Regions from separate parts of the Turicibacter sp. GALT-G1 genome, predicted to be linked through region 2. Evidence: a T-box and tRNA genes for the amino acid it is inferred to sense, from the RefSeq annotation. Region 2 holds a T-box; the other holds one or more tRNA genes.

Region 1 (15,917 bases), on a different contig from region 2:
TTTTATTTAAGGAAAATAGACCGATCTCGGAAAATTTAAAGATTGTTTGCGTGTTATACGTATTGAGTGTGGTTATTGGAGTGATATTAAATTGTTTAGTGATATTGAGTTAAAAGAATAATCATTGTATTAATTTTAACATATAATGTATAGTTGTTTTAGTATGATTATTTTTCTAATCACATGTAAATAGTACAGAGAAGTATACCATTCACTTGAGTCCACTATCATTTTTTCTATTTTCTTATTTATATGTTATAATATTCATAATGAAAGAGGGTGAAACGATGCGTGTAGCAAATAGTTTATTATTGAAAGATGATAAGATACTTCTTTTATTTAAACAAAGTCGACAAAAGTGGTTTTTACCAGGTGGAAAAGCTGAGTTTAGTGAAAATGTGCTTCAGACAGGTTGCCGTGAATTTTTTGAAGAGACAGGATTAAAGTTACAGAATGTGGAGCTAGGGGCTGTGACAACAGTTGTTGTTGAAGAAGAATCTAATCAAAAAGAATGGATGTTGTATACGATTAAAGGAACAGATGCAACTGGCGTGTTGAATAAGGTAAATCGTGAGGGAACGTTAGAGTGGCACGATATTGATAAAATTGATGAGTTACCGATGTTTGAAGGTGATCGTTTCATTATTAAGCATTTAATTAGTCATAATGGGCCGATGGTATCAACACAATTTTACACACCTTCGTATGATTTAATTAAAATTATATCAAGTTATGATGTTACGGTAGAAGCAGCGATTTAAATATTTTCAATAGAGGAAAGGGTATATCTAGATGAAAAAGATTAATTTATTAATTGTAACTGGAATGAGTGGCGCTGGAAAAAGTGTTGTATTAAATAGTCTAGAAGATGTTGGATATCATTGTATTGATAATTTTCCACCTAAATTGTTACCTAAGTTAACTGATTTGATTATGGGAACAAGTGAGCATGACGTTAATTTAGCTGTGGTTATTGATTTAAGATCATTAGATTTTGATTCCATTGATGAGATGTTATACTTTTTACAAGATAGTCATTTTGTTAATGTTCATGTTTTATATTTAGATGCTGATGATGCAACTTTAGTCAAGCGTTATAAAGAAACAAGACGCACACACCCATTATCACGTGATACAAATTTATTAGATGGTATTCATACTGAACGAGAATTATTAAAGCCGATCTTAGATATTTCAGATTTCAAGATTGATACAACAGGAGTAGCAGCTAAAGATTTAAAACAACAAATTATTACAAAGTATGGAAATATTGATAATGATTATTTCAGTGTGACTTTCATGTCATTTGGATTTAAACACGGAACACCAATTGACACGGATATTATGTTCGATGTTCGATTCTTACCGAATCCATTTTATATTGAATCAATGCGTCCACAAACAGGGTTAGATGAAAGTGTTTATGAATATGTTATGAGCTTTGAGGAAACAACGACGTTTTTAGCCAAGCTAATTGATTTGTTACAATTTTTAATTCCTAAGTATAAAGCTGAAGGGAAGTCGCAAGTGATTATTGGAATAGGATGTACAGGAGGACAACATCGTTCGGTAGCAATTGCGGAATATTTATCACATGCATTTGAAAATGATTATAAAACAAATGCAACACACCGCGATATTCACCGTGCGCATAAAAAGTAGGGGGAATAAGTATGGCAGAATATGATTTAAAAGTAGCGGTCATTGGTGGAGGAACCGGTTTATCAACTATTTTAAGAGGATTAAAAAGATACCCTATCGATATAACCGCAATTGTAACAGTAGCGGATGATGGAGGAAGTTCGGGTAGTTTAAGAACTGATTTTGATGTTCCCCCCCCAGGAGATATTCGAAATGTTTTAGTTGCTTTATCTGAAGTTGAACCGCTTGTACAAGAGTTATTTCAGTATCGTTTTACGGGAGAGACAGATTTAGCAGGGCATCCAACTGGAAACCTATTAATTGCAGCGATGACGAATATTACAGGAGATTTTGCTTCGGCTATTCAAAAATTAAGTGAGGTTTTAAAAGTTAGAGGGCGTGTGTTACCAGTATGTAACACTCCATTGTGCTTGTGTGCCGAGTATGATGATGGTACAATCATTCAAGGCGAATCGCTCATTCCTACAATCGAAAAAAAAATTAAACGCGTTTATTATACAAAAGAAGATGCAAGAGCTCTTGATGAGGCTGTGGAGGCTATTATGGAAGCCGATTTAGTCTTATTAGGACCAGGAAGTTTATATACGAGTATTATTCCAAACTTGTTACTAGTTGAAATTTCGGAAGCACTTGTAAAAACATCCGCAGAATGCGTGTATTGTTGTAATATCATGACTCAGCCTGGAGAAACGACAGGATATAGTGCATCTGATCATGTGCTTGCACTTCATGAGCATGCAGGACATGCATTTATTGATAAAATCATTGTGAATGATGAAGAAATTGATGATGAAACTTATGAGCGTTATTGTGATCAACATTCTGATGTCGTTTTAATAGATGAAAAAAAATTACATAAAATGAATATTGAAGTTATTAAAAGTCGTTTAGTTTCTTACAATAATGTAGGTGAAGTTCGTCATAATACGAAAAAAGTAGCAGCGACTATCTTTTCGTTATTATTAGATATAGAGGAAAAAAGGGAGGGGTGATACAATGTCATTCGCTTCTGAAACGAAAAAAGAATTAGTTCAAATCCAGTCAGACGATTGTTGTGCGAAAGCAGAATTATCAGCCCTTATTCGAATGAATGGAGTTATTTCATTATCAAATAAAGGTTTAGTTCTTGATTTCGCAACAGAAAATGCAGCTATTGCACGTCGAACGTTACAATTAATTAAGCAATTATTTGATACTGAGGTTGACTTATTATCGAGAAAGAAGATGCAACTTAAGAAGAATAATGTTTATATTATTCGCATTAAGAAAAATGCTCGTGACATTGCAACTGAATTAGGAATTATGTCTGATACGGGATTTGTTTTAGGCATTGCTAAAAATTTAATTGAGTATGATTGTTGTAAGCGAGCGTATATGCGTGGAGCTTTTTTAGCAGGTGGTTCTGTTAATAATCCTGAAACGTCTTCATACCATTTTGAAATTTTTACACTAGATGAAGAGCATGCAGAGGATTTGAAAGACTTGTTAAATGTGTTTGATTTGAATGCGCGTGTGTTGCAACGTAAAAAAGGATACATCACTTATATTAAAGAAGCAGAAAAAATTAGTGATTTCTTACGTGCAATTGAAGCGTATAATGCAGTGTTAAACTTTGAAGATGTTCGAATTTTTAGAGATATTCGTAATTCAGAGAATCGTCTCAATAATTGTGAAATTGCGAATGAAACTAAAACCATTGCAGCTGCTCAGCGTCAAATTGATAATATTGAACTAATTGACCTTGTTTATGGAATAAATTCGTTACCAGAACGTTTGCAGTATGTCGCCAATTTGCGATTAGAGTTTCCTGAGGAAAACTTAAGTTATTTGAGTGAAATTGCTACGGAACGCGGGATGAAGTTGACTAAGTCAGGGATCAATCACCGTATGCGTAAATTATCAGAAATGGCTGAGGAAATTCGTGAAAATCAACAAAAACGTTCAGAAGAAAATTAAAACTAAAGCGAGATGATTCTTATTAATCGTTTCAACTTAGAAACAGAAGATTAAGCCTTATTTGTAATATTTAATTATGGATAAGGTTTTTATTATATACAATGATAACTGCATATAATAATATAATTCGCTCATACTAAAGATGATTTTGCACAAAAATAACAACCGCTTACATTAGTGATAATCTTGTACTTGTGAATTAAAGTTTAGTATACTATAAATTAGATAAGATGAAGGAGGTAACATTATGACTAAAAAACCTGTAGCATTAATTATTTTAGACGGTTTTGGTTTACGCGATGAAACAGCTGGAAATGCAGTTAAAGCAGCTAAAATGCCAAACTTAGATCGTTTATTCAATACATACCCTCATAATACATTAGAGGCGTCTGGATTAGGTGTTGGATTACCAGAAGGACAAATGGGTAACTCAGAAGTAGGTCACTTAAACTTAGGTGCTGGACGTATTGTTTATCAATCATTAACTCGCATTAACTTAGCAGTTAAAAACGGTGAGTTAAAGAATGATCCAGTTATCGCTGAAGGATGCAAGCATGCATTAGAAAATGATAAAAAAGTTCACGTGATGGGATTATTATCTCCAGGTGGAATTCATTCTCACAATGAACATATCTATGCATTAGTTGAAGCTGCAAAAGCTCAAGGTGCAAAAGAAGTTTATGTACATGCATTCTTAGATGGGCGTGACACTGCTCCAAAATCAGCTTTAGAATACGTAGAAGCTTTAGAAGCTAAATTAGCTGAAATCGGAATTGGAAAAGTAGCAACTGTTTCAGGACGTTACTATTCAATGGACCGCGATAAAAACTATGATCGTACTCAATTAGCTTACGATGCAATGACTCAAGGAACAGGTGAAAAATTCGAATCAGCTAAAGCTGGTGTGGAAGCTTCTTACAAAAACGATATCTTAGATGAATTCGTTGTTCCATTCGTTGTTGATGCAAATGGATTAATTCAAGATGGAGATACAGTAATCTTCGCTAACTTCCGTCCTGACCGTGCACAACAAATCGCAATCGCTTTATCAAATCCAGAAAACGTAGCGAACTATGCTAAAGAAGGTAAGCCAGCATTAGATCCATCTAAAGGACCTAAAGATGTTTACTTCATCTCAATGATGTCTTATGGAGATGCTGTTAAAGGACCAGTTGTCTTCGGATTACAAGATTTAGCTAACACTTACGGAGAAGTTATCTCAGCAAACGGATTAAAACAATTACGTATCGCTGAAACTGAAAAATACGCTCACGTAACATTCTTCTTCGACGGTGGAGTAGATAAAGAAATCGAAGGAGCAACTCGTGTATTAATTAACTCGCCAAAAGTTGCAACTTATGATTTAAAACCTGAAATGTCAGCTTACGAAGTAGCAGACGCTTGTGTTGCTGAAATCAACAAAGATATTCATGATACAATCATTTTAAACTTTGCTAACCCAGACATGGTTGGACACACTGGAGTATTCGATGCAACAGTTAAAGCATTAGAAGCTGTAGATGAGTGTTTAGGTAAAGTAGTAGATGCAATCATCGCTAAAGGTGGAGTTGCAATCATCACTGCTGACCATGGAAACGCTGAAAAATTAGAAGATGAAAATGGTGGAGCTTACACAGCTCATACATCTAATCCTGTTCCAGTAATCGTAACTAAAGAAGGAATCGAATTACGCGACGGTGGAAACTTAGGAGATTTAGCTCCTACAATGTTACAGTTATTAGGTGTAGAACAACCAGTTGAAATGACAGGAAAATCAATTATTAAATAATTGATTTAATAAGTTATAAAAGGACGTTGCTAATGAGCAGCGTCCTTTTTAATTTATCCTGTGTTTTAGACAAATGTTGATATTTAAAAACATTGATATTAACTACTGTATCTTGTAGTTATCGAACAATGATCTAAGTAAATTAGTATGTTTTAAAGAAATATCAACACTCTTTTAAAACAGAACCTTAATTTGTAATTTTTTTAAAAATAAGGCCTTTTATTGTTAGTATATATTTATCACTCATCTGAGTTATTATAGTGATTAATCATTTTCATTTTTTAATTTGGAAAGGGGATAAAGCTCTTTAAAGATTTATAAGACTTCATCCGTAACCAATCTCTTTATAAAAAAGTTCTTCTTTACGAACCTCTCCATCAAACTAATCGTAGAGGACTTCTAAATCGTTTAAGTCTTTATAAGTAATAATATTAGCGTCGAGTTGAATCGTATCTGCAGTTGATTACCTTCATAATCAAATAAAGACTAGGTGTTAAAGACATTATACATCGTTTATAGGAGTTAAATAAGAGCCTTCCTTAATTTATTAGCTATTTTTCCTAATAAGAAAAATGTTTTTACCGATGAGATATCTAATTTAATAAGTTGTTTCTTTCATTATGCTAGCACTTTAAATGATTTAATCTTAATCTTTTGATTTAAGAGAGCCAGTTATTTTAAGTTAAAGTAGTATTTTTATTTTAAAAATAGGTAAAATGTGTTAAAATGTAATTGTAAAAAGCCAAGTTAGTTTAGTGGTAAAATAACGCAATGGTAATGCGTCGTCGCGAGTTCGATTCTCGCACTCGTCACCATTTTAGAATAATTGAGTCCAGCGTATGCTGGATTTTTTTATTTTTTTAATTTGAAGCATAAAAGTTGCTTATTTAGTTCATATTATTCACGGCATATAAATAAAACATTCGTTTTCATAATCACTGATGTGAACGTTATTTGGAATAGATTAGATTGGTTTAATTTATAAAAAAATAGCGTTTACAAATTAAAAATGTCTTTAATATGCAAAAAAATGTATTATAATAAGAAGTGTGAAAATTTTAGAAAAGAAGGAGATGTCATACATGCCTTATATTGTTGATGTATATGCTCGCGAAGTATTAGATTCTCGCGGAAATCCTACTGTTGAAGTAGAAGTAACAACTGAAAGTGGATCATTCGGACGTGCTTTAGTACCATCTGGAGCTTCTACAGGAATCTACGAAGCAGTTGAATTACGTGATGGAGATAAATCTCGTTACTTAGGAAAAGGTGTTTTAAACGCTGTTAAAAACGTTAACGACATCATCGCTCCTGAATTAGTTGGTATGGATGTTACTGACCAATGTGGAATCGACCGTTTAATGATCGCATTAGATGGAACTAAAAACAAAGGAAAATTAGGAGCTAACGCAATCTTAGGTGTATCTATGGCTGTTGCTCATGCTGCTGCTGATTTCGTTGGATTACCATTATACCGTTACTTAGGTGGATTCAACTCTAAAGAATTACCAACTCCAATGATGAACATCATCAACGGTGGAGAGCACGCTGACAACAACATCGACTTCCAAGAGTTCATGATCATGCCAGTTGGAGCTCCAACATTCAAAGAAGCTATCCGTATGGGAGCTGAAGTATTCCATGCATTAAAATCAGTATTACACGGTATGGGATTAAACACTGCAGTTGGTGATGAGGGTGGATTCGCTCCAAACTTAGAATCAAATGAAGCTGCTATCAAAGTTATCTTAGAAGCTATCGAAAAAGCTGGATATGTTCCAGGTAAAGACGTTATGATCGCTATGGACGTTGCTTCTTCTGAGTTCTACAAAGATGGAAAATACGTTTTAGCTGGTGAAGGTGGAAAAGTATTCACATCTGAAGAATTATGTGACTTCTACGCTGAATTATGCGAAAAATATCCAATCATCTCAATCGAAGACGGTTTAGACCAAGACGACTGGGCTGGATGGGATTACTTAACTAAGAAAATCGGAGATAAAGTGCAATTAGTTGGAGACGATTTCTTCGTAACTAACACTGAGCGTTTAGCTGAAGGTATCGAGAAAAACGTTGCAAACTCTATCTTAATCAAAGTTAACCAAATCGGTACATTAACTGAAACTTTCGAAGCTATTGAAATGGCTAAGAAAGCTGGATACACTGCAGTTGTATCTCACCGTTCTGGAGAAACTGAAGATGCTACAATCGCTGACATCGCAGTTGCTACAAACGCTGGACAAATTAAAACAGGTTCTATGTCTCGTACAGACCGTATTGCAAAATACAACCAATTATTACGTATCGAAGACGAATTAGGACAACAAGCTGTTTACAACGGAGTTAAATCATTCTACAACTTAAAAAAATAATTTAATTATTTTTTAAGAGAATGACTCTATCAAAACCTCTCTTCCTCCGACGAAGAGAGGTTTTTTTATGTATAAAAGTATCTTATTGTCTTAGATAATAGGTAATTATTTTTGGAAAGTATAAAAAATTGACTGCTATTATTATCGATCTGTATGATGGATGTCTTAGTACCGGAGTTTTTGATAGCTAAGGTTAATCCTAGAAATGCGACATAGATTTCACCTCATAGATATATATGAAGTTCTATCTTAAAATATATTCTTATTTTTTATCCAAAATAATACAATTATATTTAGAGTATGATAAACTAGTCATAGTTAAAACAAGGGGGAGTCTGATGAAACCATCACATGAATCTTTAAATTATAAATGGATTAATTATTTAATTATTTTGATTGGTGTACTAGTCGTTATCCATATTATTAAATTAATTTTCCCAATTCTTAAACCTGTTTTTTCAATGTTGAATATGATTATTTGCCCATTTTTAATTGTAATTTGTTTTGCCTATCTATTAAATCCACTCGTTGATTTCTTTTGCCGGTTAAAAATTAAACGTTCTTATTCGATCTTGATTACATTTATTTCAATTATTGGTGCAATTATCTATGCTATTTTTAGTCTCATTCCTTATTTAGTGGTTAACACTCAAGAGGTGATGAATCGAATTCCAGCATTAATGGAAAAGGTTCAGACATTACTTGATACGTGGCAATTTGATTATATGAATCTTTATGAGTACGATTTTAGCAAACTCTTTTCTCAAAACTCTCAATTATTTGAAATTTTTTCTAAGGTCTTAAATCAGATGGGGAATTGGATATCTTCATTTAGTAGTAGTTTTACCTTAGTACTAGGAATGATTTTTTTAGTTCCAGTTGTTTTATATTATATTTTAAAGAATTTTTATGAGATTCGAGATCAGATTAAGATTTTTTTAATTAAGCAGAAATGGAATAAAGTTTTTGAAGTATTAAAAGAATCAGAAGAAGTAGTTAAAGGCTATGTTTCTGGGACATTGTTAGTTTCATTAGCCTTATCAATCATTGCTTCGATTTATTTTTCAATTATAGGATTAGATAATGCCATCGTATTTGGAACATTAATCGGTTTTTTGAATATTATCCCTTATGTCGGTCAAATTATTGGAACGATTCCAGCTGCTATCTTTGGATTAATGGTTTCAGTTTGGACACCTGTTTATGTTGTTCTTGGAGTGATGGCCTTGAATTTTATTGAAGGGAATTTTATTAAACCCTTTGTCTTTTCAAAATCTATTGATTTCCATCCAATTATCTTATTAACACTTATTATTATTGGAGGACAAATTTTTGGAGTCGTTGGAATGATTTTTATTATCCCGATTGCAGGGATTTTAAAGATTGTTTGTCGTTATTCATTTGAAGCGTTAAAGGAATGGAAGCAAAAAGTTCGCGTATAGCGAACTTTTTTTGTCGAGTATTTAGAATAAATGAGAAGGCTACATATCGTCAGAATCCTTATCATACAGTTTAAAGACATTAAAAGGATTATAGTTGTAGTAGGGGGATCTGTTATATGGGAGTATTATTATTACAATACTTAGTTTTATCAATCATAGTTGTTGTATCATCCATTCGCATCTCATCCTGTGTGGATGAGTTGGATAAACAAACAAAAATGGGTGGGGCGTTAATAGGTGGAATTTTATTAGCAGGGGTGACATCGCTTCCTGAGTTAATTACTAGTATTTCCTCCACAACGATGTTAAATAATCCCGATTTAGCATTTGGTAATATTTTAGGAAGTAATACATTTAATATTTTTATCTTAGCAGTTGGGAATTTGTTTTTTATAAAAGCTATGCTATTTAATCATACTGGAAAATCGAATACAAAAACAAATATTATTAGTACGGTTATTTACCTCATTATTTTATTTAGTTTTTATAGTTTGACGATGGGGCGCATTGGTCATGTAGGTATTTCATCCATCTTTATCGGTATCTTATATTATATTAATTTAAGATTAATCTCAGATGAAGAAGACGCCAATAGTAGCTGTGATCAATCATGTTGTTCTTTACCTCTATTGATTTTTCAATTTATTTTTTGGGCTATCGTTCTTGTATTTTCGAGTCTGTTCATTTCTATTACAACAGATAAAATTGCTCAATCAACGGGAATTGGATCCTCGTTTATTGGAGCGATGTTCTTAGGAGTTGCAACATCCTTGCCGGAAATGACAAGCTTGATTAGTCTAATTCGTTTAAAGAATTATGATTTAGCAGTTGGGAATATTGTAGGAAGTAATTTATTTAATTTCGCCATTATTGCTTTGACTGATTTATTCTATTTATCGGGGAGTATTTTTGAAATTGCGGATACTTCTAATACATTACTTGTGATTGTTGGATTAAGTGAGTCGATTATTTTAACTTATATGCTGGTCAGAAAAGAAGTTAAGAATTTAATTTTATACGCTTTACCTTCTTTAATGATTGTTGGAATATATTTCTATTATATTGTCGCATCCTTAAATAATGGTTGAAATTGTATGTAGGATATGGTACAGTTTTGTTATAGTCTAAGGAGGGTTTAGGATGTTTCAATACGGTGTTGTAGATGTTTTATTTATGATTGTCTCTGTAATCCTAATTATTTTAGTAGCCTTACAAAGTTCTAAACAAGGGTTAAGTGATTCTCTTTCTGGTGGCAATAGTGAATTGTTTAAAAATCAAAAAGAACGTGGAGCAGAAGCCTATATTGTTCGTGCGACATATATCTGTTCAGTGATTTTCTTAATCTTAGGATTAATTATTTTTATGAAGTAATAGATGACTCATATTCAATTAGAATATGAGTTTTTTTATTTTTAGTCTATTTTTAATAAAGGTTATGTAGGGTCTAAGAGATATAAAAGGTATATTTGAGGAGCGTTTAAATGATGATCATTCAGCCGTTCTTTATTGTTTTGATTTAATATTTCTATGATCTTAGCCTACATTTAATTCCCTATATCAGAATGATTTTAAGTAATGAGATTAGTCACTTTTCGTAAATATTGGTTATTTTTATCATATAGAGATGATAATAGTGATATAAAATAAGCACATTTGTATAAACTAGTGATAGATAAGTAAGATGATGTACTTTATCTTATTGTAGTAAAAAATGGTTAAATGTTTGTTTAGTTATGATAGAATAGAAGTTATGAGTTGGAGGTGTGCTACTTGCGCAATACAGTATTAGAATTATTAGGGTCAAGCCAGTATGAGGCGATGACGATTGATGAATTAGTAGAATATTTACAAATTGAAGGAACAGATGCGTTTAAGCAATTTGTTAAATTAATGGTTGCCCTTGAAGATGAAGGGATTGTTGTTCGTTCTAAAAATGATCGCTATGATTTGGCGCGTGATTTAGGATATTATAAAGGAATTATTTCCATTCATCCAAAAGGTTTTGGATTTGTTGAAATTGATGACATGGATGATGTATATGTTCGTAGTGAAGATTTAAATGGTGCTTTACATAAAGATACAGTTTTAGTTAAAATCTTACCTTCTTCTAAAGGAGATAGTCTAGAAGGTGAAATCGCTCAAGTTCTCGAACGTGGAATGAAAGATTTCATTGGGACGTATTATGAAATCAAGCAGGTCGGTTATGTTAAACCAGATAATTCACGTTATCATGCAGTGGTAGCCATTCCAAAGAATAAAACGAAAGGCGCAGTAAAGGATCATAAAGTTCGTGTTCGCATTGTGGATTATTTAGAAAACAATGTTGTTAAAGCGGAAGTTACTGAGATTTTAGGTCATAAAAATGATCCAGGAATTGATATTTTATCAGTTGTATATAAGTATGATATCGTGCCTGAATTTAGTCCGGAAGCATTACAACAAGCAGCTGAAATTCCAAATGAACCAGACCCAGAAAGTTATAAAGGGCGTCGTGATTTACGTGGTGAAACCATTGTAACAATTGATGGTGATGATGCTAAAGACTTAGATGATGCTGTTCATGTTCGTATGCTTGATAATGGAAACTATTTATTAGGGGTATCGATTGCTGACGTTTCTTATTACGTCACAGAAGGATCACCATTAGATCGAGAAGCCTTCTTCCGTGGAACGAGTGTTTATTTAGTTGATCGTGTAATTCCAATGATTCCTCACCGTTTATCAAATGGGATTTGTTCACTAAATCCACAAGTGGATCGTTTGACAATTACATGTGAAATGGAGATTTCACCAAAAGGTGAAGTGGTAAGTCATGAAATCTTCCCATCAATTATTAAAACAACGGAGCGTATGACGTATAATCATGTGAATCGTATTTTAATTGATGAAGATCCAGAATTATGTGAACGTTATGCTACATTAGTTCCAACGTTTAAATTAATGTATGATCTTTCAAAAATATTACGCGAAAAACGTCATGACCGCGGATCAATTGACTTTGATTTAGAAGAGTCAAAAATTCTTGTCGATGAGTATGGATTCCCAATTGATGTGGTATTACGCCAACGTGAAATTGCAGAACGTATTATAGAGGACTTTATGTTAGCAGCAAATGAAACAGTGGCTGAACATTTCCACTGGATGGACGTCCCTTTTATTTATCGTATCCATGAGCATCCAAAACCAGAGAAGCTAGAACGTTTCTACAAATTAGCTCGCGCTTTAGGTTATGAAATTAAAGGAACAAAAGATCATGTTCATCCTAAAGCACTTCAAATGATTACAGAAGCTGTTCATGGAAAACCAGAACATGCCGCGATTAATACCATGATGCTACGTTCTTTACAAAAAGCTCGCTATAGTGAAGAAAGTTTAGGACACTTTGGATTGGCAGCGGAGTTTTATACTCACTTTACATCACCTATTCGACGTTATCCAGACTTAATTGTTCACCGTTTAATCCGTCGCTATTTATTTGATCAAGATTTATCAAAAGAAACATTAGATTATTACACTGCAATCATGCCAGAGATTGGTGAACAAACCTCAAAACGTGAACGTGATGCTATCGACGCAGAGCGTGAAGTAGAAGATATGAAAAAAGCAGAATATATGACTCAATTTATTGACGAAGAGTTTGAAGGTGTTGTTTCATCGGTAACGAAATGGGGAATGTACGTTGAATTACCGAATACGATTGAAGGGCTTGTTCATGTGAATGATTTAACTGATGACTACTATGAATTTGATGAGGATAACTTAGCATTAATTGGACGCCGTACAAAGGCCATTTATAAAATAGGTGATATTGTTAAAGTTGTCGTTGCAGCAGCAAGCAAAGAGGAGCGTACGATTGATTTCCAATTAGTTGGAATGAGTAAAAGTCGTCAAAGACGTGGATTCAAACGTATTGATACGCGTGGAACGTCATCTTCAAGAAATAATCGCTCTAAAGAGCGTTCGAAAGATAGAAAAGGGAATACAAAAGATTATCGTCCAGTGCGTTCTCGTAAATCATCGAAGCCATCGGACAGTACGTTTAAGAATCCTAAACCAAAACGTAAAAAATCAAAAGGATCTAAGCCAGTAGGGCAAGGGAAAAATAAAAAATAGTTTAAATGCTGAAAGGGAGCAAGGAAGTCATGATGAAGAAACTAAAATCAATTAAGTGGCGTAATGTCATTTTGTTCTTATTCGTCATGGTTGGTTTATTGGTATTAGCTCAATCATTTGTTCTACCAGATATGATTGGATGGAATGTTGACCGTGTCAAGCACTATGAGGCAGGCAACGATATTACAATTGTTTATCAGAATGTCTACTCTGACACAGTACCATATGGTACTGTTGCCAACCAGGAAAAATGTAATAAAAACGAAGATTGTGATGTTGTTTTAATATTCTCTAAAGGAGAAGATGTTTCAAGTCAATCGGAATCTGAGATTAAAGCTTACTTAAATCAGTTAGTGGAAGAACAACTAATTAATCCTAAAGAAATTGTGTATAATGAGCCACAATATTCAAATGATGTGAATCAAGGCTATCCTATCAGTTATGATGCTAATCCTTATGAAGGTATCATTGAAATTACTTTTTCACAAGGGCCAGAAATTCACGTCTATGATGCAACAATGGTAGCAGTTGGTGATATCTTGCTTCATGACACAGTTTATAATGATTTTCGCTTAGAAGAAGATACCTTCGATTTCAGCCCGTTATTGGAAAATGTAAAACCATATATTGAGCCAGCAGATTTTGGGTTTGCCAATCAAGAAACAAATATTGGAGGTGTTGAAGTTGGATTATCTTCTTATCCTAATTTTAACAGTCCTTATGAAATTGCAAGAGATTTAATTAATGTTGGATTCAATATGTTTGCTCGTGCTAATAATCATACGTTAGATAAAGGGGAATCTGGAGTTTTAGCTGCCGAGAAAAATTGGGAAATGTTCGAGGGAATTATTACGGCTGGATCAACTGATTCTAAAGAAAAACGTGATCAGATTTCTGTCATTGAAAAGAACGGAATTAAATTAGCTTTATTGGCCTATTCTTATGGATTTAATGGTTATCGTGTCCCAGACGATAAATCTTATTTAGCGAATGAGTTTGATTATGAACAAGCTGCGATTGATATTGAAAAAGCAAAAAGTGTCTCTGATGTGATTGTCGTTTCGATGCATTGGGGAGTGGAATATTCAAATACTCCAAGTGAAGCACAAATTGAACAAGCTCAATGGCTAGCCGATCAAGGTGTTCATGTGATTATCGGAAGCCATCCTCATGTGTTACAACCGATGGATCGTTTAATTGGGAAAGATGGAAATGAAACAGTTGTTGCTTATTCATTAGGTAATTTTATTTCAGGTCAGGTTGGACTTGAACGCCTAGTAGGTGGTATCATGAAGATTGATATTAACAAAACAACAATTGGTGATGGGGTCGAAATTGAAATAGGTCAACCTCAGTTTATGCCGACTTATAATTATGCTGAAGCTTCAACTAAAGGTTATCGATTAGTACCATTGATTGACTCTGCACAAGCTGAGTATTTTGAATCTATCAAAGCGTTAATGGAGACTTACTCACCAAATGTCGATGTTGTTGACTATATTACTTATGGTGAATTAGAAAAATAAAGTTTTTAAAAGGTGGTGAAGAGATGCCAAAAGGTGTGGGATCAACAATTGCTCAAAATAAAAAAGCTGGGCATGATTATTTCATCGAAGATACCTTTGAAGCGGGATTAGTTCTTCAGGGAACAGAGATTAAGTCAATTCGCGCGGGGAAAGTTAATTTACGTGATTCATTCGTTCGAATTGAGCGTAATGAGGCTTTTGTTCACAATATGCATATTTCTCATTATGAGCAAGGAAATAGATTTAATCACGATCCACTTCGTACAAGAAAGTTATTACTTCATAAACGTGAAATTGCTCGTTTAATTGGAGTTCAAAAAATGGGAGGATACTCTTTAATCCCATTAAAGTTATACATTAAAGATGGTTATGCGAAGCTATTATTCGGGATTGCTAAAGGTAAGAAAAATTATGATAAGCGCCAAGATTTAAAAGCAAAAGATGCTAATCGTCAAATTGAAAAAGCATTACGTGATCGTCAAAAATATTAATTTTAAAAAGGTAATACATTGGATTCCGATGTATTACCTTTTTTGCTTAGGGATATATTAATGGGTGTTTGTTGCTAATAAAAATAGGATGTGATTTTAATGAAGGAAAAAGTCATTATTATTGGGGCAGGGATTGGAGGATTAGCCACTGCTTTGAGATTATTAAATGCTGGATATGAAGTAGTTATATATGAAAAAGAAGATAAGGTAGGAGGAAGAGTTAATCGTATTCAGGAAAAGGGATATACATTTGATTTAACCGCCACGATTTCTATGATGCCTCAAGAGTTTTATTTGCTTTTTGAAGAGTTAGGATTGAGATTAGAAGACTATATAGAAATAAGCTATCCTAAATCGCTATATTATACCTTTTTTAAAGATGGAACCTATTATGATTTTTCTACTGATTTAATTAAATTAAATAGGCAATTAGAATCTATTTCTACTAAAGATGCAGTAGGCTATTTTCAATTAATGAGTGATATTTATGAGAAATATCAACTTGCTAATCAAGCGTTTTTAAGTCAATCGTGTGATCAAGCTTCATCATTTTTTACATTTAAACA
Region 2 (15,917 bases):
ACCTTCTGTTTTTGTAGAATATTGTTGGAATTTAGAATGCATTTTCACAATGGGTATTGTATAATTAAAACAAATACAACAGATGGAGGGAAAAGTAGTGGCAAGACAACAGTATTATTCAAATTATGGTAGTTATGGTCGCCGCAATCGTGTAAAACCACAGGCTTACATTATTTTTACATTAGTGGCTTTCTTACTTGTTGTTGGAAGTTTCGTATTTAATATTTTTCAACAAGTAAATAGCTTAAGTGTGGCGACTGTTGAGCCAAGTTCTTTAAATTTTGAACCGATTACGACGGTTAATAGTTGGCATAACAAAGAGGCTAAATTTGTTTATTTAACATTTGATGATGGGCCATCTCAAAATGCAGAGAAAATCTTAGACATTTTAGATAGTTATGATATTAAAGGAACATTTTTTGTTCTAGGATCATCAATTGATAGATATAGTGGTTCAAAAGATATCTTAAAGCGTATGGCAGATACCGGTCACTACATTGGGATGCACTCGATGACGCATGATTATTCAACCTTATATGGTGACGAGAATGCGGCTCAAAACTTTGCCGGTGAGATGTTAGAAGAACAGGCACTCCTTAAAGAAATTACAGGTGGATTTGAGAGTGAATTATGTCGTGCCCCTTATGGGACAGGTGGAGGAACTTTTACAGATGCTCACGTTGAAGAGTTAAATAAAATTGGGGTTAAATGCTGGGACTGGGATGTTGATTCATTAGATTGGGAATCAGGAGCTTCAGTCGATAGTATTATGAAAAATATTGAATATTGTATGAATTTATGGAATTATCCAAGACAAACCGTTGTTTTATTCCATGAAAAAGACGTCACAGTTGAAGTCTTACCAAAAGTTATTCAATATTATACTGACTTAGGATATGAGTTTTTACCATATAATCCGGATAATCACATTGTTAAAAATCTATTCGGAAGCGATGATTTATAGGGGAGGATTGAGTATATGCGTAAACCATTTTTACCATTTGTTATTATTGGATTAATCGCAACTATTGGGGTATTCTTTGCTCTTACTTATAAATTCCCTGAAGTTGAAGCATTCCAATTTTATCAACAAATTGATCAAGAGATTGTAACCTGTGAGAAAAAATCACCGGATACATTAGAAACGACATTAAATGCCTTGCAATCACATGTGCGTGAGATTATTCTAGTAGGACAAACTTATGATGGAAGCCAGGATGTAACAGAGTTATTTACATCATTTAATGCAGAATATGAAGTGTTAAAAGATTACACAGCTAATGTTGTGACATGTATGAATAGTCAGTTAGAAGAAGTTAATTTTGATAAAGTAGAATCAACGTTATCAAAACTTCCTGAAAACTTAGCATCATTAGGTAAACAAATGTCAGTTTTACAACAAGCACGTACGGAGAAATTAGTTGCTTTAAATGCTGAGTTAGAGGTACTAGCAAAAGAGCTAACTAATTTTGAAGAAATGTTCTATAATACAAAAACAAGTGAAGCAGTTCAATACTTCCAAACTATTAATATGATTTTTAATACAATTGAAGAATTACATACAGAGTATATGAAATCAATTGAGGAGTATTATGCGGTGAAAACGGAATACTATGAAGCGATTGCCAATAAAGGTGTGCCTGACTATTTATTTAAAAAATAATTTTAAAGCTATGAATTTAATTCATAGCTTTTTTTGCATTTGAGTATGTTATAATTTATGTAAGTCCAGAAAAGTTTTTTACGGTGTAAAAAACTTTTAAGACCCTATCAACGGAGAATACATTTCCGTTGCAAATGACAGGGAACCCAAGCCCTAGCAGTTGAGGATTAGATTTCTTTCAGAAATCGCTAGGTGACCCATACCCTACCAGCGGAGGAAACATGCTTCGCATGGCAGGTGACCCACGGCATAATTATTAAGTATTTAGGTTGCCGTAGTAAATGTAGAAAATATTTCTGGTTGTATATAGAAGTAATTAATCGTGTCAAAGAAAGAGGGGGAAGTTCATGAAGATTGGATTTATTGGAATTGGTGTCATGGGTCAAGCAATGGCAGGTCATCTGTTAAAAGCGGGTCATGACTTATATGTTTATAATCGTACAAAAAGTAAAGCTGATCGCTTAGTCGAGGCTGGGGCTATTTGGTGTGATGATGTAAAGAGTATTGCAACAACTTGTGATTTAATATTTACCATTATTGGCGTGCCAGCAGATGTTGAAAGCGTGTATTTAGGTGAAGATGGTTTAGTGAATCATGCAAAAGCTCATTCAATTTTAGTTGATATGACAACCTCGACACCAGATTTAGCAAAACGTATTTATGAAGCAGGGCAAGCTAAAGGATTACAGTGTTTAGATGCACCTGTTACAGGTGGAGATGTTGGGGCGAAAAATGGAACGTTAACGATTATGGTTGGTGGAGACAAAGAAGCATATGATGAAATTTTACCGATTTTAGAGTTAATGGGTCAAACGATTGTTTATATGGGGTCTGCGGGTAGTGGTCAACATACAAAAATGGCGAATCAAATTGCCATTGCAGGAGCGGCTATCGGAATGGTTGAGGCCCTTGCTTATTCTAAAGGAGCTGGACTAGATTTAGAGACTGTTTTAAAGGCAGTAACGAGCGGATCGGCAGCAAGCTGGCAATTAAGCAATATGGCGCCACGTATTATTAAAGATGACTTTAATCCAGGCTTCTTTATTAAACACTTTATTAAAGATATGCGTATCGCTTGTAGTGAATCGAAGGCAATGAATGTGGATTTACCAGGACTTGAGTTAGTCTTAAGCTTGTATGAAGAATGTCAAAAACGAGAGTTAGAAAACTGTGGAACACAAGCTCTCTATAAATTATATGAAAAATAAAAAGTAGACCTCCGGTCTACTTTTTATTATGATAAATAATATTTATTACTTTCTAATACGGTTGTTTCAGTCGGCATGACTGGATTATAAGGTCCATAATATCCAGTTTGTGAAGCTTGTTGTTGGTAAACGGGATAAGATGGTTGTGTATATACGGGTTGTTGGTAGTACACCGGTTGGTAAACGGGTTGATAGACAGGATAGGCATATCCCCCTCCTCCACAACAAGGGCGACCACCACCCCATCCATCAAATAATAGTCCTCCTAAAGCTAACCCGCCGATAAAAGGTAAAAATCCCCATCTTTCATCTTGATTAACACCAGGCATCGCTGATAAATTAGGGACTTGATTGGTTAATGGTGCAGCTGTTCGATAAGGAACTTGAGACGGCACGCTATTTGGATAATTCATTGGCATCAATTCAGACTCCTCCTTCATCTTGCAGTCCTAATTTATGATATGCAAGGGGGATGACATCTGACTCACTTTTATTCTTTGATTAAAAGGAATGAATAAAGTGTCGGACGAGTTAATAAGTTACCTATGTTATTTGGTCGATTTAATCCTCGGTTGACTTGTAAGGTTAATTGATCGGCAAAGCGATAAGTTCCTGAATAAAATTGAGAACAACCTGATGTACTAGATTGTCCTCTACAATGTCCAGATAGTTGAACTTCAATTGGATAATCGGTTACTTTTGCAGCTAATGTTGGTTCATGAAGGAGTAGAATGTTAAAATTATTCGTATTAGTAGATTGTGAAAGCAAGGTATTCAAATCAGGTGAGCTTGATAACGAATCAATCCCGATAAAATTAATGCCTTCACTGCTACCGTTATAGAGTTCAAGTGACTCATTACGAAGAATTTTAAAAGAAGATGTCGTAAGAATATGACTGATTTCATCTGGCTGGCTTAAATCTTTATCCCCTAAGATGGCAAGCTTAGCAAGAGAAGGTTTTAATTGAGAGAGAATTTCGATTGTTTGTGAGCTTAGACTTGAAGTGATGGCTCCTTTTTCAAATAGATCCCCGGTAAAAAGAATAATGTCTGCTTCAAGACGGTTGATTTCATTTACAGATTTTTCAAGAAGCACTAAATCTTCTTCATTTTTAAGATGTAAATCACTAAATTGGATCAGTCGGACTCCATCAAAACTGCTTGGAATATTTAGACTGTTAATAATGGTTTCTTCTACTTTAATGCTATACTTTAAAATACATAGCGAGTAAAAGAAAAATACAATAATAATTGCTGCAACTGAGAGTACATAGATAGGGAATTTCTTCATAATAAATTCATCCTTTACCAAAAAAACTTTTATGACGATATTATATCATAGTTTTTTTAGTTCTATATAGAAACAGATGAATAACATACATTTACTACATCATACTTAAAGTCATCAACAGTTACGATGGAAATTAGTTGATGTTGAAAAATAAGTGAATGAGATGGTAAAGCATAAATAAAAAACAAAAGATGCGTGTCATAGATGTATATTCACTTCTTTCACCCCAAAAGCTAGAACTGAGAATGCCGAAGTAGATGATGGCAGGAAGCCAATGAGCCAGAATGAGTGAGTCTATTGATAAAAGATGAAGAAGTAGAGGTGTCCCTCCGGTTAGGGGAAAGGTTAGAAGGAGTGTAATATTAAAAAGTAGAAAGAGTTGTGGAGATTTTGTGTTTAAATTTTGATTCATTTGAGCACCGTCCTTGTAAAAATGTGTTTTAAACAGTTTTGATGTGTTAAAATAATAGTACAATATAGTAAACAAGGCATAAAAATATGCTAGAGATAAGGGTTGATGCAATGAATACATTAGTTTTAATAGACGGAAATAGTTTAATGTACCGTGCATATTATGCAACAGCATATAGCGGGAATTTAATGAAGACAAGCACAGGTATTTTTACAAATGCGTTATATGGTTTTGTCAACATGATGAATAAAGTCATGGATGATTATAATCACACGCACATGCTAGTGGCCTTTGATGCAGGGAAAACGACATTCAGACATGAGTTTTTAGATAGTTATAAAGATGGACGTAAACCGATGCCAGATGAAATGCGTTCACAAATTAATTTAATTAAAAAATATTTAGACTTACTAGGAGTGAAACGTTTAGAATTACCGACTTATGAAGCGGATGATATTATCGGAACATTAGCGACGCTTGGTGAGCAAACGGATTTTGAAAAAATTCATATCATTACGGGAGATAAAGACTTACTTCAAATGGCTGATGAAAAGACAACCGTTCATATTACACGAAAAGGGGTAACTGATATTGAGTCATTTACACCAGAAGCAGTCTTTGCTAAATATGAATTATCGCCAAGTCAGATTGTTGATTTAAAAGGATTAATGGGAGATCCATCGGATAACTTACCAGGAATCCCAGGGGTTGGAGAAAAAACAGCGATTAAATTGTTAAAACAATTCGGAACAGTTGAAAACCTAGTAGCTCATACAGATGAGTTAAAAGGGAAAATGAAAGAAAAAGTAGAAGCGAATGTGGAACAGGCTTTGCTTTGTAAACGTATGGCAACGATTCATAAAGAAGTTCCACTTCCAGTTACATTTGACGACTTATTGTATCAAGGACCAGAGGCAGCAGAACTCATGGACTTCTTTAAGGAGATGGAGTTTAATGCCTTTCTAAAAAAAATGAAGCTTGAAGAAGTAAAAGAAGAAAAGCCGAAAGCACCGATTCGTATCATTTTAGAAGCGGGAGAGTTAGAAACGTTAAGTTATCAAAATAGTGCCATTCATGTAGAGATTTTTGAGGAAAACTACCATCAGGCTAATATTTTAGGAATTGCGATTGTAAATGAGACAGACGCTTATTATGTGCCTTTTGAAGTGGCAAAGGAAAGCCAAGCATTCATGTCATTTTTAGCGGATGAAGGTGTTAAAAAATCAGTATTTGATGTGAAGCGTTCACGTGTTGCGTTAATGTGGCAAGGATTTGATTTACGTGGTGTTGATTTTGACTTATTATTAGCGACATATGTCATTAATCCAACGAATGTAAGTAATGAATTCAAAAAAGTAGCTCTACATTATGATTATGACGATGTGTTATATGATGAAGAAGTGTATGGAAAAGGGGCGAAACGTGCCGTTGCACCGATCGAGAAAGTGGCCCAACATTCCATTGATATTGCAACTGCAGTCTTTAAGTTAAAAGAAACCGCGCTTGAGCAATTAAAAGAACAAGAGCAGTTAAGTTTATTTGAAGAGATGGAAATGCCTCTTGCTGAAGTACTAGCAGTGATGGAGTATAACGGAATGTCTCTTGATCTAACGACATTAGATGAAATGGGTCAAGATTTAAAAGGGCGTATTGAAGCATTAGAATCCCAAATCTTTGATCATGTGGGAGCACCGTTTAATATCAATTCACCGAAGCAATTAGGAGAGGTATTATTCGAAAAATTAGGGTTACCGGTTGTTAAGAAAACGAAAACAGGCTATTCAACGAATGCAGATGTATTAGAAAAGTTAAGTGATGCTCATCCAATTATTAAATTAATTATGGAGTATCGTACGTTAACGAAATTGTATTCGACTTATATTGAAGGGTTGAAAAAAGCGTGCTATGAAGATGGAAAAGTCCACACGATTTTCAACCAGGCGCTGACTCAAACCGGACGTCTTTCTTCAATTGAACCAAATCTTCAAAATATTCCGATTCGCTTAGAGGAGGGACGCATGATTCGTCGTGCGTTTGTGCCAAGTCAAGAAGGATGGGTGATTTTAGGAGCTGACTACTCGCAAATCGAGCTTCGAATTTTAGCTCATATTTCAAATACCGAGTCGTTAATTGATGCTTTCAAACATGGAGAGGATATTCATAAGAAAACAGCGATGGATGTCTTTAAAGTGTCAGAAGACGAGATGACGTCAGATTTACGTCGCTCAGCAAAAGCAATTAACTTCGGGATCATTTATGGAATGAGTGCCTTTGGATTATCGGAAAATTTAAATATTACGCAAAAAGAAGCGAAAAAATATATTGATCATTATTTAGAAACTTACTCAGGAATTCATCAGTATATGGAAGATACGGTGAAGTATGCGAAGTTTAATGGTTATGTTTCAACGTTATTTAATCGTCGTCGTTATATTCCTGAATTAACACAGAAAAACTATGCCATTCGTCAATTTGGTGAGCGTACCGCAATGAATGCGCCAATTCAGGGGACAGCGGCCGATATCATCAAAAAAGCGATGATTGATGTTCATCAAGCGATGCTTGAGAAAAACGTAAAATCACGTTTATTACTTCAAGTACACGATGAATTAATCTTCGAAGTTCCACAAGAAGAACTAGATATGATGATCGAATTAGTGACGAAAACAATGGAGGACGTTGTCGAACTACAAGTTCCATTAAAAGCTGACTACTCATACGGACCAACTTGGTACGATGCTAAGTAAGAAGTATTCTAAATAAATAATAACAAAAGGACATCCCATTCATTGGTGATGTCCTTTTGTGTGTTAAATTAATCACGGTTTATTGAGGTTAGGGGATTGTCAGTTGTTTTTTCTTCTAAATGTGCTTCGTAAATTCTAGAGGTCTCTCCCCAAGGATGGTAGCCTAACCCTACATAGTGAAAATCATATTTTTCATAGTATCCGATATGATCGGTACAAAGATAAAGTGAATTAAACCCTAGTTTTTTTGCCTCTTGTTTGATGTGTTCAATAAGGATTGAGCCATATGCATGATGGCGCTCATGTTCTTCGATGTATAGAGCACATAGCCAAGGATAGAGGTCCATTCGACTAATAAAATCATTTGTAATTAACCCTGCACAACCGATAATTTTATCTTCCTTTAATAGGAGATACCACTGAGGTAGCGGACTTTTTGTGTTGAGTGAATGAAGAATACAATCTTCATAAACCTTTAGGCTTTCTGGTGAAGCCCATTTTCCCTGGAAATAACTAATCGCCTGAGTTACAAACTCGGGGTTGGAAGAGACAGAAATCACATGCATAAGATCACTCCGTTTGGTTTAGAATAACTTATTCTATGAAAGGAGGATAACATCTATTCATAGATTTTCTTATAATCCTCTAAAGGTTTTAATTTAATATGAGAGGCTGAAAAAACAGTTTTACAGTGGCTAATTGAATGAGATTTAAAGTTAGAAGATGAGTCGTTATTTGAAGCGGGATATAAGTATTTAAAATAAAGTGAGGCTAATGATGAGGCGTATTTTATCTAGTTTGAACAGGATAGTCGTCTGATTTTTGTTGAATCTTTTTATGGGATAGGTGGTGCTTGATGAATGAATTAAGCACCATTTTTTTATGGTGTTGTATGTTGTTCATGACATTGTGAAAAAATGGAATAATTGATGAATTGCGTAGTGGTTGTATGATAAAATGATTATAAAAGTAGTTTAGCTGGGGTGTAGTTAATGGAGGGTGTAAAAAAGACTAGGGGATGTCAATTTTTTTCGCTTAAAGTTGGATTGGTTTTAGCGATTGTTTTTATTTTTGGAGGTGCTTTCTATTATAATCATCATGTGATTTTGTATCGAAATCAATTGAATCTTTTGGTAAGTTATTTATACGATGAAGTGTCACCTAATCAGGTAGGGGCTGTCTATCAGCGTATGCTTAATGTTGATAGTGATTATCGTGAACGAATTAAGAACGATTTAGAACCGGCTATGATTAGTCGGTATCAATATTATGCGAATCTTTATATGCTTCGAAAGATTGAGTATGAAGAGTATTTGCAATATGAACAAGTCATTGAACCATTATTTTTCTCAAATGATGAGGTTATAGAGACGATAGGTCAGGTCGAAAAATACTATCAATCTCAGCGCGCTTATTTAAAAGGATTCAGTCTTCAACAGCAAGGGCTGATTGAGGAGGCAATTGATTCTTATCAAGAAGTGATGTTTAACGACGAATATTATTATGAACTAGCTAAAATACAAAGACGTGAATGTATTCAAAGTATCAAAAATCAATATTTAACGGAAGCTCATCAGTACTATGAGCAAAAAAATTATATTGAAGCGATTCGACGTCTGGATTACTTGACGCAAACGGATCAAGATGAATTAGTTAACGCTTTGAAATGGTACTATGAGTCTGAATTCTATGTCGAAGCAATTAAAACAGTTGATGATTTCCTGGCAAAAGATGAACTAGCAAGTGCTATCTCGTATTTACAGCAAATATCTGATTCATTTGGCACACAGTATGCGGAGACACTTGAGTTAAAAAGATCAGAGATTAGTTTGCAACGAATGAAACGTCGAGATAAGGTGATGAGCAAGTATGCGTCTAAAATTCAAGTGAATTTAAATACGGAAAGCAGCCAACAAATCATCTCTTATAATGGGATTCCATTACAAGCTACCACGTCATTTAATGTGATTTCTTTTGCAACCAATACTTTTACAACTGTGAAAAAAGAAGTAGATGAAAGTGTAGAAGAGGAGCAAGTCGAACAATATATAAATGTGATGCCTTTACTCGTGACTAATAGTGAGTTAACGAGTGCAACCATGTCAATTTTACTTGGCTATTATAGTGAATTTTTGAATGATTTTGAGCAAGTTGACATTTATGCAGAGAATCAATTATTATATTCTTTTGATATTGATTCGACACAAAAACAACAAGTTTGGATTGATGATCGTGTGATTGAGTGGAGCGAAGTGGAGCTTTCAACACAGGAGGTATATGAATTATTGAATGAAGTTCAGGCCACAACATCGTTAAGCATTGTGTTCCGAGGTCCTCTGATGAACCATTCATTTGAATTAGAATTAGTTGAGAATGCAACATTAATCATGATGGCTGATATTTATCAGTCAATTAATAAATAAACAACTAGATTAGACGAAAAAGGAAGTTAGATAGTATGCCAGAATTACCAGAAGTTGAAACCGTTAAAGAGGCATTGAATCAAACGGTAAAAGGTCAAACCATTAAAGACATTGAACTTCGTTATGAGCCCATGGTAAAAAATATGAGTGCAGATGAATTTAAGGAAAAATTAATTAATCAAACCATTCAAGAAGTGAGTCGACGAGGGAAGTATTTAGTCTTTCATTTTGATGATTATCAATTGTTATCTCATCTACGAATGGAAGGAAAGTATTTTTATGTGGATTCTGATTTTGAATTAAATCCTCATGTTCATGCGATTTTCACGTTAGAAAATGGAAAACGATTATTATATCAAGATACACGTAAATTCGGAACGTATCATTTATACGATAAAGCCATTGATTTAGAAACGACGGCGCCGTTTCAAGTGTTAGGTTTAGAGCCTTTTGCAACAGAGTTTACACCATCATATGTGAAAGAAAAAATTCAGAACAAAAAGAAACCGATTAAATCATTGTTACTTGATCAAACAGTTGTATGTGGACTTGGAAATATTTATGTCGATGAAGTTCTTTATCGTGCCCGATTGCATCCATTAACTTCAAGCTCAGAATTAACAGACAAAGACATTGCAAATGTGGTAAAATATACGGTAGAAGTATTAGCGCGTGCAATTGAATTAGGTGGAACGACGATTCGTACGTTTCGTTCCTCGCATGGAGTTTCTGGAACTTTTCAAAATGAGCTGTTAGTTCATCAACGAAAAGGAGAGAACTGTTACGAGTGTCACACACCGATTGAGAAAATTAAAGTCGGTGGACGTGGGACCTATTTCTGTCCAACGTGTCAGAAGTTAACGGCGAAGGAGATGAAGTAAATGTTAGTCGTTGGATTAACAGGTGGGATTTCATCTGGAAAAAGCACAGTTACTTCATGGTTTTTAGAAAAGGGGATTGTTGTTTTAGATGCAGATCGTATTGTGAGACAACTTCAGAAGCCAGGAAGTCAGTTACTGTATGATTTAGCGCATGAGTTTGGCTCATCTGTGATTAAGGAAAATGGAGAATTAGCTCGTGATGTACTAGGTTCGATTATTTTTCATGATGAGTCGGCAAAGTATAAGTTAAATGAAATGATTCATCCGCTAGTCAAACAAAAAATAGTGGAGGGAATTGAAGTTGCGAGACGAAATGGGGAACAACTTGTGGTACTTGATGTCCCGCTACTGTTTGAAAGTGATTTTGAATCATTAGCTGATTGTACATTAGTTGTTTATGTTCCACGTGACATTCAAGTAAAACGTTTGATGAAGCGTGATGGAATTGATGAGGATTACGCGTTAGCGAAAATTAATTCACAAATGTCACTCGAACAAAAGCGAGATCGTGCTGATTATGTTTTAACTAATGAGCGCTCCATGAGTGAGTTACGAACTCAATTTGAGGAGATGTTTGAGATGCTTTGGGAAAAAGCATGTCAGACTTCTTTAGATTAGTCTTGACATATAGAGTTGCTATGAAATGATGGGAGGAATTAAAAATGGGATTTATGGACATGTTTAAAACGCACTTCGAGTCGGGGGAAAGGGCGACAGATGAGGTGTTGATGACACACTATTATAAAAATAATTATCAACAAACAAAGGCAGGATTGTTAGAGGTCGCTAAAGAGTTAGATTTCAATGTTGCCTTTGAAGACGATATTCGTCAAGAATTAATGTTGAAACGTAAAGATTGTGAGGTTATCGTCACGATTGTAAAAATTAATCCAATCGAAACGACGGTGGATTTTACAGTAAATACAGCAGGTCTAATCAGCTTTGGAAAAGGAAAGAAAGTCATTCAGTCTTTATATCAAGCATTAGATAAGCGATTAATGTTTAAAGGTCTTGCTTTAAACCGATAATATAAGAAATCAATCCCTATTTTAAATAGGGATTTCACATTTTAACAGAAGGAGTGTTTGTGGTGGATACAACGATGATTAAACCGAATACAGAATTCGAACTTTGTGTCACACAAATGATGACTTCGGAAGAATTGCAAATTTTAACGTTACTTTATCAACCTATTATCGGCTCTGTGGCCGTTAGCTTATATATGACTTTAAATACATTAGCTAGTAAAAGTAGTCCCTCTTTATTTTCACATCACTTATTATTACAAGTTTTAAATGTTGGAGTAGAAGATTTATTGGCTTTACGATATAAGTTAGAAGCAGTTGGATTGATTCAAGTGTATGTCACCGAAGAAGATCATCATTTGACATATTATTTAAAGAAACCGATGCAGGCAAAAGCCTTTTTTAATGATGGGATTATTAACGTCTTTTTAAATTTAAAAGTTGGAAATCATGATTATCAGCAATTAAAACAATTATTTGTTCAAGAACTCCCACACATTCAAGGACAAAATATTTCAAAACCTTTCAATGAAGTTTTTGATACAACGGTTCTTATGCGTTCTTCTGCTACTTTACAGGCAAGTCCTTTACCGACAGTGGCGGATAATCAAAAGGGTGTTAAATTAGAATTAGCATTTGATCAAGAATTGTTATTTGCCTTACTGAAGCAGTTTGGAATGGATGATCAGATATTATCTGATAAGCTATTAGATCAAATTAATAAAATTGCCTTTTTATATAAGCTAGATGAACATGAACTAGCGCGTCTCATTTTTGATGCCCTTGATACGGATGGCTTTGTGAATTTAGAAGTGTTCCGCAAGCAAGCGAAACAATACTTCCAATTCTTGAATAAAGGTAAGCCGATTGAGGTTGTGGAGATGCCAAAAACTAAACAGGAGGCGCCACTTATGGATGAGACACAAGCTGCTTTATCAAAAGAAAAGCAATTACTTGTCCATTTATCGCAAAATCCAATTGATTTCCTACGTTTTAAATATCACCAAAAAGAGCCCGTTCCAGCTGATCGGCAGTTAGTAGAGTGGTTAATGGTCGATCAACAGATGGCACCAGGAGTTGTTAATGTTTTAATTGATTATGTATTAAATATTTCAGATGGGCGTTTGCCAAAACAATTGGTTGAAAAAATTGCGGGTGAATGGCAACGTAAAGAAATTAATACAACTGAAAAGGCTATGGTACAAGTTAAGACAATGTTAAAAGCAAAACAAAAACGTGAAATTGAAAAAACAATGCCAGCAGCAGCGAAGGTGTATCCAAAGACAGCTCGAGTCGTACGACAAGAACAAGTGCCAGATTGGTTAAAGGCAAATGCACAACGTGTCGAAGAGAAGAAGTCATTAACGGATGACGATTTACAAAAGATCGAACGTATGAAACAATTACAAAGTCAACTTTTAAATCAGAAAGGGTGAGAGTGGTGCAACGAATTGGAGATTTAATGGCTAGACCAGCAGGGGCGAAGGAAGCTTATACGGAAATTTTAAATGAACCTGAGATTGCAAAAGCATTACATCAATATCAAGATGACATTGATCCATCTTTAATCTCGAATTATATTTCTGATTTAGATGAGTTTTTAAGAAATAAAGAAAAGTGTAACGGATGTGTAGGATTAAATAGTTGTAGGCAACCTATTAAAGGCCATTATCCAACACTGAAACCTTCTTATAAGCAATTAAAGGTGGCGTATACGCCATGTCAGTATGCGTTAAATCAAAAACATTTAGAAAATATTAAGAGTTTCCATATGCCGGCTGATATTTTAAATGCAAATTTCGAACAATTTATTATGGATCCGGAGCGTGCCGAGTTTTATGAAAAGGCATCGTTGTTCATCCATGAATATATGACGACAAAAAAAGGGCGTGGGCTTTATCTATATGGTCCATTTGGAACTGGAAAGACATATATGTTAAGTGCAATTGCTAACATTTTATCTCAACGAGGAATTGTTTGTGGACTTGTTTATTTTCCAGAATTAATTGCTGAAATTAAATCAGGATTTAATAGTGAAAACAGTAGTGCGTATGATAAGATTGAGCAATTAAAACAAATTGAAGTGCTTATGCTTGATGACATCGGAAGTGAGTCCATGACGAGCTGGATGCGTGACGAAGTGTTGGGGCGAATTTTAAACTATCGTATGCACCAAGGATTGCCAACCTTCTTTACTTCAAATCTCGATTATAATCAGCTTCAACATCATTATTCCTATACGCAAAAAGGTGAAGTGGAAGAAATTAAAGGAGCTCGTGTATTAGAACGCATTAAAGCTTTAACAACCCCTGTGGCCATTACAGGAACAAACTATCGCCAAAAACGATAAAAATTGAAGTATTTTTTCTTGATTTCAAAAAAATCATGCATTATAATATGAATCAGACATATAATATATAGGTAATTCGTCACATATTAAAAGTTTTGATAAGGATAAGGTTTAATAAAAACGACTTTTTAGAGAGGAAATCCTCGGCTGTAAGATTTCTAAGAACGCTTATTAAATTACTCCCTTTGAACTGGACTTGAAAAAGATTCCCGCTGGCTGCGTTAAAGCTGAATTAAGTTGCTGATAAAGTCTTTTACTTTATCGGAAATAGGATGGTACCGCGATTTCAATCGTTCCTACTCGTTAAGATTAGGAGCGATTTTTTTATATTCATAAAAATTCGCTCCGATCATCATGAATCACAAAAAGGAGGAAAACACTATGATTAACATTACTTTCCCAGATGGAAATGTGAAACAGTTTGAAAATGGAATTACTGCCGAAGCGATTGCTCAATCAATTTCACCAGGATTACGTAAACGTTGTGTGGCAGCTAAATTAAACGGACATTTATATGATTTAACTCGTCCAATCGAGGCAGATGCAAAAATCGAGTTAATTACAAATGATCGCCCTGAAGCTTGGGAAATCATTAATCACTCTGCGGCTCATTTAATGGCAGCAGCGATTAAACGTCTATATCCAGATGCAAAATTCGGAGTAGGACCAGCTATCGAAGATGGATTCTATTACGATATCGATACAGAAGCAAAAATCACTGAATCAGATTTAGCAGCGATTGAAAAAATGATGCAAAAAATTTCTTCAGAAGCTTTACCAATTATCCGTCGTGAATTAAGCCGTGAAGAGGCAAAAGAATTCTTTGCCAATGATGAATATAAATTAGAATTAATTGATGCTATTAAAGAAGGAGAAGTTATTACAACTTACTCTGAAGGAGATTTCACTGACTTATGTAGTGGAGTTCACGTGGGTAATACAAAAGATGTTAAATTCTTTAAATTATTAAATGTAGCGGGAGCTTACTGGCGTGGAGATAGTGATAACAAAATGTTAACTCGTATTTACGGGGCAGCTGCTTTAACAAAAGATCAATTAGCTGAACACTTACGTATTTTAGAAGAACGTAAAGAGCGTGATCATAAAAAAATCGGACGTGAATTAGAATTATTCACATTCAGTCCATTAGTTGGACAAGGACTACCAATCTGGTTACCAAACGGGATGAAAGTTCGTCAACAAATTGAGCGTTATATTATCGATCTAGAAGAAGAGTATGGATATCAACACGTTGCAACTCCAGTTATGGGATCAGTTGATTTATACCGTACATCAGGACACTGGGCACATTACAAAGAAGATATGTTCGTGCCAATGGAAATGGACAATGAAGAATTAGTTTTACGACCAATGTCTTGTCCTCATCACATGATGGTTTATAAAACAAAATTACGTTCATATCGTGATTTACCAATTCGATATGCAGAGCAAGTTATCCAACATCGCTTTGAAGCATCAGGTGCTTTAACAGGTCTTGAGCGTGTTCGTGCGATGACGTTAACTGATTCACATATCTTTGTTCGTCCAGATCAAATTAAAGAAGAATTCTCACGTTGTTTAGAGTTAATTCATCGCGTGATCAAAGATTTCGGTGTAGAAATCAACTACTATCGTTTATCTTTACGTGATCCAAATAACAAAGAGAAATACTTCGATGATGATAAAATGTGGGAAAATGCAGAATCAATGTTACGTGAAACATTAATTGAAAATAATATCCCGTTCATTGAAGCAGAAGGGGAAGCAGCCTTCTATGGTCCTAAACTTGATATCCAAATCAAAACAGCATTAGGGCACGATATCACAATGTCAACAATTCAATTAGACTTCTTATTACCAGAACGTTTCGATTTAACTTATGTTTCTGAAACTGGAGAAAAAGTACGTCCAGTTGTA

What was found. The T-box of region 2 lies ahead of thrS (threonine--tRNA ligase). A T-box ahead of a tRNA ligase gene usually reads a tRNA of that ligase, here a tRNA-Thr.
Region 1: it encodes a tRNA-Thr, which carries the amino acid that the T-box ahead of thrS (threonine--tRNA ligase) is inferred to sense. The anticodon was not compared.

What each region holds. Positions count from the first base shown of each region.
Region 1 is NZ_JAMQUS010000027.1:22,657-38,573, reverse strand. Features, by position in the region: gene NEH74_RS05570 (putative manganese transporter) at 1-113, shown strand, start outside; gene NEH74_RS05565 (NUDIX domain-containing protein) at 288-761, shown strand; gene rapZ (RNase adapter RapZ) at 793-1,662, shown strand; gene NEH74_RS05555 (uridine diphosphate-N-acetylglucosamine-binding protein YvcK) at 1,674-2,654, shown strand; gene whiA (DNA-binding protein WhiA) at 2,659-3,618, shown strand; gene gpmI (2,3-bisphosphoglycerate-independent phosphoglycerate mutase) at 3,866-5,407, shown strand; tRNA gene NEH74_RS05540 (tRNA-Thr) at 6,149-6,222, shown strand; gene eno (phosphopyruvate hydratase) at 6,490-7,779, shown strand; gene NEH74_RS05530 (AI-2E family transporter) at 8,118-9,221, shown strand; gene NEH74_RS05525 (sodium:calcium antiporter) at 9,338-10,309, shown strand; gene secG (preprotein translocase subunit SecG) at 10,362-10,592, shown strand; gene rnr (ribonuclease R) at 10,992-13,334, shown strand; gene NEH74_RS05510 (CapA family protein) at 13,364-14,860, shown strand; gene smpB (SsrA-binding protein SmpB) at 14,884-15,351, shown strand; gene NEH74_RS05500 (phytoene desaturase family protein) at 15,451-15,917, shown strand, end outside.
Region 2 is NZ_JAMQUS010000055.1:11,731-27,647, forward strand. Features, by position in the region: gene NEH74_RS09930 (polysaccharide deacetylase family protein) at 98-964, shown strand; gene NEH74_RS09935 (hypothetical protein) at 980-1,663, shown strand; gene NEH74_RS09940 (NAD(P)-dependent oxidoreductase) at 2,011-2,871, shown strand; gene NEH74_RS09945 (hypothetical protein) at 2,898-3,290, opposite strand; gene NEH74_RS09950 (metallophosphoesterase) at 3,362-4,162, opposite strand; gene polA (DNA polymerase I) at 4,685-7,321, shown strand; gene NEH74_RS09960 (GNAT family N-acetyltransferase) at 7,390-7,887, opposite strand; gene NEH74_RS09965 (hypothetical protein) at 8,314-9,744, shown strand; gene mutM (DNA-formamidopyrimidine glycosylase) at 9,780-10,625, shown strand; gene coaE (dephospho-CoA kinase) at 10,626-11,243, shown strand; gene NEH74_RS09980 (hypothetical protein) at 11,288-11,653, shown strand; gene NEH74_RS09985 (replication initiation and membrane attachment family protein) at 11,728-13,086, shown strand; gene dnaI (primosomal protein DnaI) at 13,092-14,000, shown strand; T-box leader at 14,087-14,301, shown strand; gene thrS (threonine--tRNA ligase) at 14,382-15,917, shown strand, end outside.